2 regions of the Pseudorhodoplanes sinuspersici genome follow, and region 2 is predicted to be linked to the other one. Evidence: riboswitches for the same ligand, from Rfam matches in the RefSeq annotation. Region 2 holds a riboswitch; the other holds the start of a gene.

Region 1 (7,829 bases), 1.8 Mb from region 2:
GGCCGGTCGAGACCTGAGATCGCACGGAGCAAGGTGGACTTACCGCAACCGGAGCCGCCGACAATGGCGACGATCTCGCCCGGCGCGACGTCGAGCGTGAATTCTTCAAGCGCCCGGACATTGTTGGGATAGACTTTTGTGACACGCGCGAGCGACAGCACGATCAGGCCTCCTGCCGCGCATGAAAGCGATCTTCCCAGCGCAGGAACGGTGCGGTGCCTGCGGTGAGCAGCCAGTCGGTTGTCTTGCCGAGAATCGCAAAGACAATGATTGCAGCGACGATCTGCGCCGGCTTACCGAGCTGCTGACCATCGATCAAAAGATAACCAAGGCCCTCGGAGGCTCCCATGAATTCGGCGGCGACAACGAACATCCAGCCAAGCCCAAGACCCGAGCGCAGCGACACCACATAAGCCGGCATCACGGCAGGCAAGAGAATGCGCCGCACCAGCGCGGGTCCGGAGAGACGAAAGGCGCGGCCGACTTCGACGATCTTGCGGTCGACCGACAGGATCGCACCCATCACGCCGAGATAAACCGGAAAGAAAACACCGACGGCAATCAGCGTCACCTTCGATGCTTCGAAGATGCCGAGCCACAGGATGAAGAGCGGCACCCAGGCAATCGAGGGAATAGCGCGCAACGCCTGCAATGTCGGATCGATGACCGTGCGGGTCAGCGCCGAATAGCCGGCGATGGCGCCAAACAGCGTGCCGGCGGCGACACCAAGCCCGAAGCCTGCGACGACGCGGAGAATGGTGGCCTGCGCGTGACGCCAAAGCTCGCCGGTTTTCGCAAGCTCCCACAAGGTGACAGCGATCACCGATGGCGGCGGCACCAGCCGGCCATCGGAAAATCCGAGATAGACCGCCAATTCCCACAACGCCGCAATGCCGAGCGGCAAAACGAGGCCCAGCAACGGATTGCGAAACCATGGCCGGCGCGCACGTGGTTCAGATGCGACGCTGTCAGTCTGCTGTGCCGTTGGAAATGTCATGTCGATGGTAGACATGGCGCAACCGGATTTCGGGTTCAAGAAATAACTGAGAAAGCCAATGCCGCGTCAATTAAGCCGTTCCCGAACCGCTGGGAGGATGCCGCCCGGGAACGGCGAGCCTGACGATCAATTCGTCAGGGCGACGCTGTCATCGATCAGCGAATCCACCGTGGACTTCACGTCCACATTGGCGGGGATCACGCCGGCCTGCTGCAGGGCGATACCAGCAGCGAGGATCGATTCTTTCTGCGGCGCGCCGATCTTCGAATGGGTGAGTTCGGTGCGCTCCTTGAGCTGACGCTCGACCACGGCGTCCGGCAGTTTGGTGACGGCGATGAAGGTCTTCTTCACTTCGTCCGGATTGGCGAGCGAATATTTGCGCGCCTCCTCGTAGACTTTCAGCACGCGCTGAACGAGGTCGGGGTGCTTCTTCAGAAAGTCCTCGCGCACATTCAGGATGCCCCAGGTATTGGCGTCCTTGTTGCGATAGAACAGCTTGGCGCCATCTTCGATCTCGGCGGCGGCCATCATGGGATCGAGACCGGCCCACGCATCGACGTCACCGCGAATGAGCGCAGCCTTGCCGTCGGCATGCTGCAGCAGAACGGGAGTGATGTCCTTGTCGGTGAGCTTCACGCTTTGCAGGGCGCGGACGAGGAAGATATGGGGATCGGTGCCGCGCGTCACGGCGACGCGCTTGCCCTTCAAGTCCTCGATCTTGCTGATGGTCGAATTCTTGCCGGTGACGAGCGCGGTCCATTCAGGCCGCGAATAGACATAGATCGACTTGATCGGATTGCCGTTGATCTTGGCGACCAACGCGGCCGAGCCCGCGGTCGAACCGAAATCGATCGACGAGGCATTGAGGAATTCCAGCGCCTTGTTGGAACCGGCGCTCTGCACCCAGCGGATCGTGATGCCGTCCTTGGCGAATTCCTTCTCGAGCAGGCCCTTGTCCTTCAGGACCAGCGAGACCGGATTATAGGTCGCCCAATCGATGCGGATCTCTTTGGGCAAATCCTTGGGCTTGTCCTGCGCGAATAGCGCCGTGCTCGGCACGAGGCCGACAAAAAGCGCCGACGCCAGGATCGAGCGGCGGGACAAGAAAGCCATGATTAACCTCCACGCGTTAGATCACGATGATTTTGGATTAATCCAAAATCATAAACGTGATCGATTCCAATACGTTGGAGCATGATGTCGTCCGAAAACCGCTTCGCACTTTTCGGCATCATGCTCTGGCCGCGATCACGCCAAAGCGTGGTCGGCCGGATTGATGAAAAGCGGGAGTTTCAAACCACCCGCCCGCGGCTGATCGCGACGGGGCGGGCCCCGACCGCTTTAGCTGCATTTGTTAAGCGCCCGCAAGCTGCTCGCTCAAATCGGCGCTACACGCTGAAATTAAAGGATTATTTCGGCCGGTCAATGAAATGGAATGGCAAATTTCGAATGGCCAGCGAAACGCTCGTTCCGCATTCTGTCCAGATTGTAAAATAACTTTGCATGCTGCCGGTACGATCGGCCGTGACAGGGAAGAAACGCTCCGCTATCCCCATCCGCCATGCTGTCCCCCGACCAGACGATGCGCCCGACCAGCGAGATCTTCGACGCCGAAGCGGCCGCGCATGAACTGCATGCGCTCGCCGCGACCTATTCCGGCCGCGAGAGCGATCTGCGCACGGCAGTCGCGCAATTCTTGAAAGGCGAGTTAGCCCGGGGGCGCGAAAAGGCCGAGCAGTTGCTGCTCAAGGAGCGGCACGGGCGGCGCTGCGCCGAGCGCCTCTGCGCCATGCAGGACGAGATCATTCGCGTCCTGTTCGATTTCGCCAGCAAGCGGCTTTATCCGTCGCTAAACCCGTCCGAAGGCGAGCGCATGTCGATCGTCGCCACCGGTGGCTATGGCCGTGGATTGCTGGCGCCCGGCTCGGACATCGATCTGCTGTTCGTCCTCCCCTACAAACAGACAGCCTGGGGCGAATCGATCGCCGAAGCCATTCTCTATTGTCTCTGGGACATGGGCCTGAAAGTCGGCCACGCCACACGCTCGGTTGATGAATGCATTCGCCAGGCCAAGGCCGACATGACCATCCGCACGGCCATCCTCGAGTCGCGCTTTCTTTATGGCGATCAGGCCTTGTTCGATGAACTGGTCAACCGCTTCGACCGGGATGTTGTACAGGGCACCGCGGCGGAATTCGTCGCCGCAAAACTGGCCGAACGCGAGGATCGTCTGCGCCGGACTGGCCAATCGCGCTATGTCGTGGAGCCGAACGTCAAGGATGGCAAAGGCGGGCTACGCGACCTGCACACCTTGTTCTGGATCGGCAAATACGTCTATCGCGTTCGTACTGTCGAGGAACTGGTCGATCACGGCGTGTTCGATCAGGACGAACTGAAGATGTTCCTGCGCTGCGAGGATTTTCTCTGGTCGGTGCGGTGCCACATGCACTTCGTCACCAACCGTCCGGAGGAACGGCTGTCGTTCGACATCCAGCGCGAGATTGCCGTGCGGCTCGGCTATACCGAGCATCCCGGCATGCGCGATGTCGAACGCTTCATGAAGCATTACTTCCTGACCGCGAAGAATGTCGGCGACCTGACCGCCATTCTCTGTGCCGCGCTGGAAGCCAATCACACCAAGAGCGCCCCCGCCCTTGGCCGCATGATCGCACGTTTCAGGCCGAGGGCGGGCCGCCGCATCCTCAGCGAATCGGACGATTTCATTGTCGACAACAACCGCATCAATATCGCGAAACAGGATGTGTTCGAGCGCGATCCGGTCAACCTGATCCGGATCTTTTACCTCGCGCAAAAACACGATCTCGCCTTCCACCCCGATGCGATGCGCAAGGCAACACGCTCACTCAATTTCATCAACAAGGATTTGCGCGAAAATCCTGAGGCGAACGAACTTTTCTTCGAAATCCTCACTGCCAAGAACGATGTCGAGCCGGTGCTGCGGCGGATGAACGAAGCCGGCGTGCTCGGCGCATTCGTGCGGGCATTCGGACGTGTGGTCGCGATGATGCAGTTCAACATGTATCATCACTATACGGTGGACGAACATCTGATCCGCTGCATGGGTGTAATCTCGGAAATCGAGGCCGGCACCAACGAGGAATACGGGCTCGCCAACGAGCTTGTGAAAAAGCTGCAGCCGCGGCAGCGCGACATCCTGCGGATTACCTTGTTCCTGCACGATATCGCCAAAGGGCGCGTCGAGGATCATTCGATCGCCGGCGCCCGCGTCGCACGCCGCTTCTGCCCCCGCCTCGGCCTGAACAATGCCGAAACGGAGACCGTCGCATGGCTGATCGAAAATCACCTTGTGATGTCGACCATCGCGCAATCGCGCGACCTGTCCGACCGCAAGACGATCGAGAATTTCGCCGGCATCGTGCAGTCGCTCGACCGGCTGAAGCTCCTCGTTATCCTGACGACAGCGGATATCCGCGCGGTTGGCCCAGGCGTCTGGAACGGCTGGAAGGCGCAGCTGCTGCGAACGCTCTATTATGAAACCGAGCCGGTGCTGACCGGCGGCTTCTCCGAAGTCAATCGCGAACGCCGTGTTGCCATGGCGCAGGCTGAATTCCGGCAGGAAATGAAGGACTGGCCGGAGGACGAGCTCGAAAGCTATATCGCTCGTCACTATCCGGCTTACTGGCTCAAGGTGGATCTGCCGCACAAGGTCGCGCATGCCAACTTCCTGCGGAAGACCTGGAGCGCGGGCCGCACGCTGGCGACGCAGGTGAATTTCGACGCCGCCCGCGGCGTGACCGAACTCACCGTCATCGCCCCTGATCACCCGCGGCTGTTGTCGATCATCGCCGGCGCTTGCGCCGCGACCGGTGCCAATATCGTCGACTCGCAGATCTATACGACCACCGACGGGCTCGCCCTCGACACCATTTCGTTGACCCGGGAATTCGAACGCGACGAAGATGAAGACCGTCGCGCAAGCCGGATCACCGATACGATCGAGAAAGCGCTGAAGGGCGAGATCAAGCTTCCGGAGGCCGTCGCACGGCGCGCGGCACCGAAGGCAAGGTTCAAAGCCTTCGCCCTCGATCCGGACGTCAACGTCAACAATGAATGGTCGAACCGCTACACCGTGATCGAGGTAACGGGTCTCGACCGGCCGGGGCTGCTCTACGAATTGACGGCCACGATTTCGAAACTGTCGCTCAACATCACCTCGGCGCATGTCGCAACATTCGGCGAACGCGTGGTCGACGTGTTTTATGTAACCGACTTGCTTGGCGCCAAGATCGGCTCGCCGACGCGGCAGGCCGCGATCAAGCGCGCACTGCTGGCTTTGTTCTCGCGAGCGGCGACAGAAGAGACAAAGCAGCTCGCCGCAAAGTCGTAAGATGCTGCGAAAGCGCCTGCATTATTGTGTTCGGCCGCGACCAGTGCCTGCACCATCATCAATCAGCGGCAACTGGAACTTGCGCCGATATTCGCCCGGACTCATCCCGGCAAGACGCCGGAACAATCGACGGAATGACGCGACATCATCGTATCCGACTTCGCGCGCTACGTCCTCCACTGCAATCGTGGTGGTTTCGAGGATCTGCTTGGCCTCTTCAATCCGTAGCGCTTGGACATATTCCAGCGGCGAGTAGCCAGTGGCGGCCCGAAAGCGCCGCGCAAAAGTTCGCCTGGGTAATCCGGAATGACGGATCAGTTCAGCCACGACATCGTCGTGATCATAATGTTGCGCCAGCCAGGTCTGGCATTTCAGCACGGCCGCGTCGCCATGCTCCACATTCTGGCGCATGGAAGAATAGGGCAATTGCCCGTCGCGGTGCCATTGATAGAGGAACAGCTTCGACATGCGGATCGCTTCGTCCGTGCCGGCGCGCTTGGCGATCATCATCAAGGCGAGATCCTGCCATGCCGACGCACCGCCGGAGCAGACGATGCGCTGCCCCTCGCCGGACCGCACAAGAATGCGATCCGGCTGCAGGTCGATATCGGGAAATTGATCGCGAAAGAGCGGCACGTAACACCAGTGCGTCGTAGCCTGATGTCCTTTCAACAATCCGGCTTCGGCAAGGACGAGAGATCCACCGCATGACGCATAAATGTGCGTGCCTTTATCATGCATCGCCTTGATCCAGGCTAGCAAATCGCGATCGAGCGCACGCAGATCGGCATTGGTCCTCACCATGATATTCGGAACGAAGACAATGTCGGTGTCCGCAACACCGCTCACCGCATCCTGAACGACGATGCTCACGCCGGTCACGAGCTGCAGCGGCCCCGCTTTGGCGCCGACCAGACGCGGCTCGAACAAAGACACATCCGGCAACGCATTGTTGAACAAGGACGAGAGCCTCCCCGCCGCCCAAAGCGTATCGAAAACCCCGAAGACGATCGACGGATCGCATTCCGGAAACACGACAAGACTGACGCGAACGGGGCGATTGAACATGGCGGGACTGGCCCGAATGACACGGTCCTGGCCATTCTGCCTCTCACGCACGCGCCGCGCCACGCCTATTTCGGCACATCCGCGCGGCTTCGAGCCGCCCGTTTTCATTGAAAATTTGAGGAGGATGTCATGCAGCCGGATATGGCAAAACTGGAAGCATTGCTGGGAATGGTGGTGAGCGATCTGGGCGCTGCGGCAAATGCCGCGCTTGTACTCGTTGGGGAAAAGAACGGCCTGTTTCGGGCGCTGGCAGAGGGCGGACCGCAAACATCTGCCGAGCTTGCAAAGCGAACGGGGACGACTGAGCGATATATTCGCGAATGGCTGTCGTCGCAGGCGGCTTCCGGATACGTCAACTATGACGCAGCGAGCAGCAAATTCTCGCTCACGCCCGAACAAGCCATGGTGTTTGCGGACCAGGACAGCACCGTTTGCATGACCGGTGGATTTCACTCGCTCGCGGCCGTCTTTGCCGATGAACCCGCTCTGACGGAAGCGTTTCGATCTGGCAAAGGGCTCGGCTGGGGCGACCGCTGCAACTGCCTATTCTGTGGCGTGGAGCGGTTCTTCCGCCCTGGATACAAGGCCAACCTCATTGCCGAATGGTTGCCCGCGCTCGACGGCGTGGTGGACAAGCTGAAACGCGGCGCCCGCGTCGTCGATGTCGGCTGTGGCCACGGCGCGTCGACCATGATCATGGCCAAGGCTTTCCCGAACTCCGAATTCGTCGGGATCGACTTTCACGATGCATCGGTCGCGCACGCCCGCCGTCATGCGAACGGCGTGCGCAACATTCGCTTCGAAGTCGGGCGCGCGCAGGATTTTGCGGGAAGCGGCTTCGACCTCGTGACCATGTTCGATGCCTTGCACGATATGGGTGATCCGGTCGGCGCTGCCGCGCATGCCCGTAAGGTGCTCAAGAGCGACGGCACATTGATGCTGGTCGAACCGAAGGCTGGAGATCGCCTCGAAGACAATCTCAACCCGGTCGGTCGTGTCTTTTACGCGTTCTCTGCCAGCGTCTGTGTGCCGTGTTCTCTGAATCAGGAAGTCGGGCTGGCGCTTGGCGCACAGGCTGGAAACGCGAAGTTGGCAGAGGTGACGCGTCAAGCCGGCTTCTCGCAATTCCGCTGCGCGGCAGAGACGCCGTTTAACGTCGTGCTGGAGGCGAGGCTTTAAGCCCGCCTATAAAAACGGGCGCCGAAGCTCCGGCGCCCGTTCAGGCAATTGGTCTGTAAAAGAAATTACTTCTTCTTTGCCTTCGCCTTGGCCGGAGCGGCTTCCGGCGCCCAAACCGACTTCCAGGCCAGGTACGGCTGCGAGAAGGCCGTCATCACGAACTTCTTGCCGTTCGCGTTCAGATCGGCGGGGGCAGCCTTGGCGGCTTTCGCAGCC
Region 2 (7,829 bases):
GAATGCGCTCGCCCTTCTTCAGGTGCTTGGTGATGATCGCAACGAAATCGTTGAGCATCGCCTCGCCCTGCTTCTTGGTCAGCTCATGATCTTCAGCGAGGACCGCCGCGATCTGCTTCAGCGTGATCTTGCCCGCTGCCGCAGCCTTCGGAGCTGCCGTTTTCTTCGCTGTCGACTTTGCAGCCGCCTTTGTCTTCGTTTTTGCCGCCATAGGAGTATGCCCTCTTAACTGCGCGGGTATGCGCAAGTGTTTCCGAATAAGAGATTCGCAGGCCGATGCGAAGCGTCTGCAAGCCTCAAAGCTCAAAAATATCGGTAAAATGGGCCTCGGAAGGCCCTCATACACAGAAACGTCAATAAAACCGGGCTAAATCGAGGCAGCAAAGCGTCAATTTTGCCCGCGGAAGCCGGTCGCAAACACATATAATTCAGCGGAATCGGCCCGGCTGGCCGCGGGTTTGATGTGTTTGACGCTCGAAAAGCTGCGTTTTAGAAGGCTTAAAAGCTCTCCCTCGGTGCCGCCCTGCAACACCTTGGCAAGGAAAACGCCACCCGGATTCAATATCTCCGTCGCGAATTCCGCCGCCGCTTCGACCAGTCCCATGATCTTGAGATGATCGGTTTTGCGATGGCCGGTGGCATTGGCGGCCATATCGGACAAGACGATATCGGCCTTGCCGCCGAGCTTCTCTTTCAGAATGTCCGGCGCATCCGGATCGAGAAAGTCGAGCAGCAGACTGTCGACACCGGGGATCGCATCCATCTCCAGGATGTCGATGGCGATCACGCGGCCTTTGCCTTCGGTCGCACCAACGCGCCTGGCGGCGATCTGACTCCAGCCGCCGGGCGCCGCGCCAAGATCGACCACGCGCGCGCCGGGTTTCAGGAAGCGATACTTGTCGTCGATCTCGGTAAGCTTGTAGACCGCACGCGAGCGATAGCCTTCGCGTTTGGCGCGCGCGACATAGGGATCGTTGAGTTGACGCTCGAGCCAGAGCTTCGACGACAGCGACCGGCTTTTTCCGGTCTTCACTCGCGTCTTCAGTTCACGCTCGCCACCGCTGCTGCTGCGTGGACCTTTCACGAAACCACACTCGCTTCGCGCCAGATGCCGTCGGTTCGCATCATCTGCACCAGCATGCCTTCGCGCAAACCGCGATCGGCAACACGCAACCGTGCACTCGGAAAGGCGCGGCGGATGGCTTCGAGAATGGCGCAACCGGCGAGTACGAGATCAGCACGCTCCGCTCCGATACACGCATTGTCGACGCGCTCGTCATAAGACATGGTCAGCAGCCGATCCATGACGTCGCTGACTTCGGCGTCCATCATCCAGCAGCCATCGACTCTCCTCCGGTCGTAGCGCCGCAAACCGAGATGCACGCCGGCAATCGTCGTCACCGTTCCGGAAGTCCCGAGCAGATGCATCGCACAGGAATGAGCCGAAGCATGCTCGCGGACGAAGTCCGACATATGGGCCGTGACTTCCTCGACCATCGTTTCGAAGATCTTGCGTGTGACGACGACACCGCCATGGCGCTCGGCCAGTGTCACGACCCCGACCGGCAGCGACACCCAACCGCGCACATCCGGCTGAGGCGGACCTTGATGACACGCATGCGAGCGGCCGAGCTTGGCGATCTCCGACGAACCGCCGCCGATATCGAACAGAATAGCCCCATCCGAATCCGGATCGACCAGGGGCGTACACCCGATCGCCGCCAGCATGGCCTCGGTTTCCCGATCGACGATCTCCAGTGCGATGCCGACGTCTTCGCGCACACGATCAAGAAAAGCGACGCCGTTCTCGGCGAGGCGGCAGGCCTCGGTGGCGATCAGGCGCATGCGGGTGACACCACGGTTGCGCATCTTGTCGCGGCAGATCGAGAGCACCTCGATGGCGCGGGTGATGGCCGGCTCGCCGATCCGGCCGGAGGTGGTGATTCCCTCGCCCAGCCGGATGATGCGGGAAAAAGCATCGACCACACGGAAGCCGTCCTGGGTCGCGCGCGCCACCAGCAGACGGCAATTGTTGGTACCGAGATCCAGCGCGGCATAGGTCGGGCCGCAAAGATCAGCACCGGCCGTGGAAAACTCCACGCGTCCGTCACGAGACGTCTGCACCTGGGGCGAGCCTCGATCCCCCCGGTAACCGAACCTGTGCGCAGGATCGACCAGCGCTCGGTCACGCGCGGGATCGAGGCCGGTCGCCCGCACCTCGTCATTCATCAAGCTCGTCCTGCCGCGCTTTCGCCCTGAGACCCTGTTTCGGGGCGCTCCGGCGGCTTTGTGTTCAAAGTTCGGGCAAAGTCTAGAGAGAGGCGGCAGGCCTTGCAACCAATGGGAAACAGGCATGCCAAAGGCCGTTCTTGTGGCTGGGAGGCCGGACCTTTATCTCCCGACAACCTCCTGTCATCCCCCCGTGTCACCGAAGGCCGCATGAACATTCGCGAAAAAGCCCCGCAATCGACGAATTTGGATCAGGATGGGTCCCAAGATTGGCACCTTGCCAAGTTCGGGGTCGGCCAGCCGGTCTTGCGCAATGAGGACCCGACGCTGGTCCAGGGGCATGGCCGCTACACCGACGACATTAACCTCGCCGAGCAAGTTTATGCGGTGATCGTGCGCTCGCCCTATGGGCATGGGATCGTGAATGGCATCGATACCGAGGCGGCAAAGGCCCTGCCCGGTGTCCTCGGAGTCTATACGGCCGCCGATCTTGCCGGTTACGGCACCCTGAAATGCCTCACACCGTTCAAAAACCGTGACGGCTCGGCGATGAAGGTCCCGGCGCGTTACGCGCTGGCGGACAAGAAGGTGCGTTTCGTCGGCGATCCGGTGGCTTTCGTTGTCGCCGAAACGGCCGCGCAGGCGCGCGATGCCGCCGAAGCCGTCGTGCTCGATATCGATCCCCTGCCCGCGGTGACGCTGGCCAGCGCCGCCACGCAGCCGGACGCCCCGCAATTGTTCGATGACGTGCCGGGCAATGTCGCGCTCGATTATCACTATGGCGACAGCGACAAGGTTGCCGAGGCTTTCGCGCAAGCGGCACATGTCACACGGCTGTCGCTCCGCAATACCCGTCTTGTCGTTGCGCCGATGGAGCCGCGCGCGGCGATCGGCGAATACGACTCGGCCGCCAACCACTGGACCTTGCATTCGCAAAGTCAGGGCGTGTTCGGCATGCGGGGCCAACTCGCCAATATTCTTGGTGCAGAACCGGACAAGGTGCGCGTGCTGACCGGCAATGTCGGCGGCTCGTTCGGCATGAAGGCGCAAGCCTACCCCGAATATATCTGCATCCTGCACGCGGCCCGGCAACTCGGGCGTCCTGTGAAATGGACCGATGACCGGTCCGGCTCATTCGTGTCGGACGCGCACGGACGCGACCACGAAATCGATCTCGAACTGGCACTCGACAAGGACGGGCACTTCCTGGCGATCCGGGCGTCAAGCCTTGGCAACATGGGCGGGTTTATGGCGGCTGTTGCGCCGATCCCGGCCACAACCAACATCGTCAAGAATATCGCCAGCGTCTACCGCACGCCGCTGATCGAAATGTCGGCCAAGTGCGTTTTCACCAATACGACGCAGGTCACCGCCTATCGCGGTGCGGGCCGCCCGGAAGGCAACTACTACATGGAGCGGCTGATTGACACCGCCGCTGCCGAGATGGGCATCGATCGCCTCGAATTGCGTCGCCGCAATCATATCGCGCCGTCGCAGATCCCCTATGCCGCTTCGTCCGGCATGACTTACGACAGCGGCGACTTCCCCGCGCTGTTCGAGGAGACGCAGAAGATCGCCGACATGGCCGGTTTCGAGGCCCGCAAGCGCGACAGCGCGGCGCGTGGCAAGCTGCGCGGCATCGGCATCGGCTCGTTCCTTGAAGTCACCGCCCCTCCCAGCAAGGAAATGGGTGGCATCCGTTTCGAAGCCAATGGCGATGTCACGATCATCACCGGCACGCTCGATTACGGGCAAGGTCACGCGACCCCCTTTGCGCAAGTGCTCTCGCGCTCGCTCGGCATTCCGTTCGAACGCATCCGCCTCGTTCAAGGTGACAGCGATCAATTGATCGCCGGCGGCGGCACCGGTGGTTCACGCTCCATCACGGCGAGTGGCGCTGCGATTGTCGAAGCGTCAGCCATCGTGATCGACAAGGGCAAGGCGATCGCCTCGCATGTCCTCGAAGCATCGCCCGGCGATATCGAATTCGCCGACGGCCGTTTCACCATCGCCGGGACCGACCGCTCGATCGGCATCATGGAGCTGGCCGAGAAGCTGCGTTCCGGGCTGAAGCTGCCGGAAGGTACGCCGCAGACGCTCGATGTCAGCCACACGTTCAATGGCGCTCCATCGGCCTTTCCAAATGGATGCCATATCTGCGAAGTGGAAATCGATCCGGAGACCGGTGCAACCGAAGTCGTGAAATATTCGTCAGTCAACGATTTCGGCACGATCATCAATCCGCTGCTGGTGGAAGGCCAGGTGCACGGCGGCGTCATCCAGGGCATTGGCCAGGCGCTGATGGAAAACGCGGTGTACGACGAGGACGGTCAATTGTTGACCGGCTCGTTCCAGGACTATGCGATGCCGCGCGCCAAGAGCTCGCCGGCCATCGGCTTCGTCAGCCATCCCGTCCCGGCAACCACCAATCCGCTCGGCACCAAGGGCTGCGGCGAAGCCGGCTGCGCCGGCGCCTTGGTCTGCGTGATGAATGCGGTTGTCGATGCTCTATCGGTTTACGGCATCCGCCATCTCGATATGCCGGCCTCCCCGTCGCGGGTGTGGGCAGCGATCCAGGCGGCGAAGCAACCGAAAGCGGCGTAAAGGCCGGTCTCAAACGGAGGACCGATTGTCTTGACGCCGTTTATGCGCGGGCGTAAGAGCAAATTCGATCCGTGGTCAATTTGAGCCGGCCGGCTTGCAGCCACGTAAAACAACTCGCTAAAAGGCCGGGGACACGTGTGCCCGGCCCGGAATTTCCGGCCGGGATTTTTTATGCCCAGCGCATGAAATGTCATGCGCGAACGTGAAAAGAGCACGTCCGTCGTGTTCAAGTTCGAAAGAGGAAGCCCGCGATGACGCAGCGTAAATACCGGCCCGAAACCCGCCTCGTTCAATCCTCGATCCTGCGCTCGCAATTCGGTGAAACATCCGAGGCGCTGTTTCTCACACAAGGCTATGTCTACGAAAACTCTGCGCAGGCCGAAGCCCGCTTCAAGGGCGAAAGCCCGGGCTTTCAATATTCGCGCTTCGGCAATCCGACGGTGCGCATGTTCGAACAGCGCATGGCCGATTTCGAAGGCGCCGAAGATGCGCGCGCGACGGCGACCGGCATGGCGGCGGTGACGCTGGCGCTGATGGGACAGGTCAGAGCCGGCGACCATATCGTTTCGTCACGGGCGCTGTTCGGATCGTGCCTTTATGTCGTGGAAGAATTGCTGCCGCGTTTCGGTGTGACGTCGACGCTGGTCGACGGCACCGACCTCAATCAATGGAAGAATGCTGTCCGTCCGAACACCAAGACGTTTTTCATGGAGACGCCCTCCAACCCAACGCTGGAAGTGATCGACATCGCCGCGGTCGCCAAGATCGCGCACGAGGCTGGCGCGACGGTGACCGTGGACAATGTCTTTTCCACTCCGCTGTGGCAGAGCCCGCTCGCGCTTGGCGCCGATTGCGTCGTCTATTCCACGACCAAACATATCGATGGTCAGGGCCGCTGCCTTGGCGGCGTGGTGCTCGGCTCCAACAAATTCATTCAGGACAACATCCACAACTTGCACCGCCAGACCGGGCCCTCGATGTCGCCCTTCAATGCCTGGGTGATGCTGAAGGGCCTTGAGACGTTGGCTGTGCGCGTGCGCCGGCAGACCGATTCCGCCGCGGCTGTCGCCGTCGCCCTGCACAATCATCCCAAGATTTCCCGGCTGATCTATCCCGGCCGGCCCGACCATCCGCAGGCCGAGATCATCCAGCGGCAGATGAAAGGCGGCTCGACGCTGGTCGCCTTCGAGGTCAAAGGCGGCAAGGATGCGGCCTTCCGCGTACAGGACGCGCTGCAGCTCGTGCGCATCTCCAACAATCTCGGTGATGCCAAGAGCCTGATCACCCATCCGGCCACGACGACGCATCAGCGCATCACGCCGCAGGCGCGCGCCGATCTCGGCATCTCGGACGGCTTCCTGCGCCTTTCGGTCGGCCTGGAGCATCCCGACGACATCATGGAAGATTTGCTCGCAGCGCTCGACAAGGCTTAAGCTTCCGGCGAATTGGAATTGAAGTCCCGCGAGCGACAGTGACGTGCCGGATGCGACAGACATTGGCGGAAGACAACACGAGGCAGCTTCACGGCACGGACGTCGATTCCAAAAGCTATCCGTTCATACCGACACGTTTTGCCAGCCGCGCGCCGCTGGTCACGTATCGTGATGACGGCACAATCATTCTTGGCAATGCCATCGCGCCGCAATTGCCGGCCGCCCAGATGGGCGCGTTTCTCCGCCTTTACGCAGACAAGACGCCGGATGCGGTATTCCTCGCCGAGCGGCGGGCCGGTGCAAGTGGCGTCGAATGGGATCGTCGCACCTACAGTGAGATTCGGCGGGACGTTGATGCGGTTTCGCAATGGCTGATCAATCAGGGCAATAGCAACGCCCGGCCGATTGCCGTCCTCAGTCACAACTCCATCAGACATGCCATTCTGCAACTCGCCGCCATGCAGATCGGCGTGCCCGTGCTCGCCTTGTCGCCCGCCTATTCATTAATGTCGCGGGACCACCAGAAGCTCATCCGGCTGATCGAACAGTTTCAGCCGAGCCATATCTTCGTGGAGGACACGAAGGCTTTCGCAGCGGCGCTGCAACGGCTGGCCGATCTCGAGAACCGTCTGATCGTTGGCGCACCTTCGCCGGAATTCTCCCACGCCACAACCTTCGACACGTTGACATCGACACCCGCAGGCCCGGATGTCGAGGATCGTTTCGCAAAAGTCACGCCGGACAGCGTTGCCCGCATCATGCTGACCTCCGGCTCCACCGGCGATCCCAAAGGCGTCATCGTCACGCAACGCATGATGATGGCTGTGGCCGAGGGCTTTGCCTCGGTCTGGCCGTTCCTGCTGGGCCGGCCGCCGGTGATGGTCGATTGGCTGCCCTGGAATCATACGGCCGGCGCCAACGCGACCTTCAACCTGATCCTGCGCGCCGGCGGCTCACTCTACATCGACGACGGCAAGCCAACGCCAAACGGCATCGGCCGCTCGGTGGAGAATCTGCGCTCGGTCGCTCCGACGCTGATGTTCAATGTGCCGAGCGCCTATGACGCGCTGATCCCGCAGTTGGAACAGGATACGGATTTCGCCAGACATCTGTTGTCCGACATGGACCTCCTGCTCTACGCCGCCGCAGGCTTGCCACAGAATCTGTGGGATCGTCTCGAGCGATTGTCGATCGCCGTGCGCGGCGCGCGCATTCCCATCGTCTCCTCGCTGGGCTCAACCGAAACGGCGTCACCGGCGACACTCGGATGGTGGGGCACCGGCGCGTCTGCTTCGCTCGGCCTTCCCATCCCCGGCATCGAGGCCAAGCTGATCAAGCTCAATGACGACGATATGGAGGTGCGCTTCCGTGGCATCGGCATCACGCCCGGCTACTGGAACGATCCTGTGGCCACGCGCAACGCCTTCGACGAAGAAGGTTTTCTGAAGATCGGCGATGCGGTGCGCCTCTCCGATCCGGACGATATTTCCGCAGGGCTGTCCTATCACGGGCGTCTGTCAGAAAACTTCAAGCTGACCACCGGGACATGGGTGATCGCAGGTC

Evidence for each region. Region 2 has a riboswitch for S-adenosylmethionine ahead of CAK95_RS26350 (O-succinylhomoserine sulfhydrylase). Riboswitches for the same ligand answer to the same signal wherever they lie in the genome.
Region 1: it holds a riboswitch for S-adenosylmethionine, as region 2 does, so the genes downstream of both, CAK95_RS06280 (aliphatic sulfonate ABC transporter substrate-binding protein) here and CAK95_RS26350 (O-succinylhomoserine sulfhydrylase) in region 2, are expected to answer to the same signal.

Annotation. Positions count from the first base shown of each region.
Region 1 covers NZ_CP021112.1:1,265,960-1,273,788, forward strand. Annotated here, with positions in the region: gene CAK95_RS06270 (ABC transporter ATP-binding protein) at 1-161, opposite strand, end outside; gene CAK95_RS06275 (ABC transporter permease) at 164-997, opposite strand; gene CAK95_RS06280 (aliphatic sulfonate ABC transporter substrate-binding protein) at 1,124-2,110, opposite strand; SAM riboswitch at 2,318-2,396, opposite strand; gene CAK95_RS06285 ([protein-PII] uridylyltransferase) at 2,559-5,366, shown strand; gene CAK95_RS06290 (GlxA family transcriptional regulator) at 5,388-6,485, opposite strand; gene CAK95_RS06295 (class I SAM-dependent methyltransferase) at 6,564-7,613, shown strand; gene CAK95_RS06300 (hypothetical protein) at 7,679-7,829, opposite strand, start outside.
Region 2 covers NZ_CP021112.1:5,399,188-5,407,016, forward strand. Annotated here, with positions in the region: gene CAK95_RS26330 (HU family DNA-binding protein) at 1-211, opposite strand, end outside; gene CAK95_RS26335 (RlmE family RNA methyltransferase) at 389-1,084, opposite strand; gene CAK95_RS26340 (Ppx/GppA phosphatase family protein) at 1,081-2,229, opposite strand; gene CAK95_RS26345 (xanthine dehydrogenase family protein molybdopterin-binding subunit) at 2,440-4,833, shown strand; SAM riboswitch at 4,895-4,974, shown strand; gene CAK95_RS26350 (O-succinylhomoserine sulfhydrylase) at 5,085-6,266, shown strand; gene CAK95_RS26355 (AMP-binding protein) at 6,317-7,829, shown strand, end outside.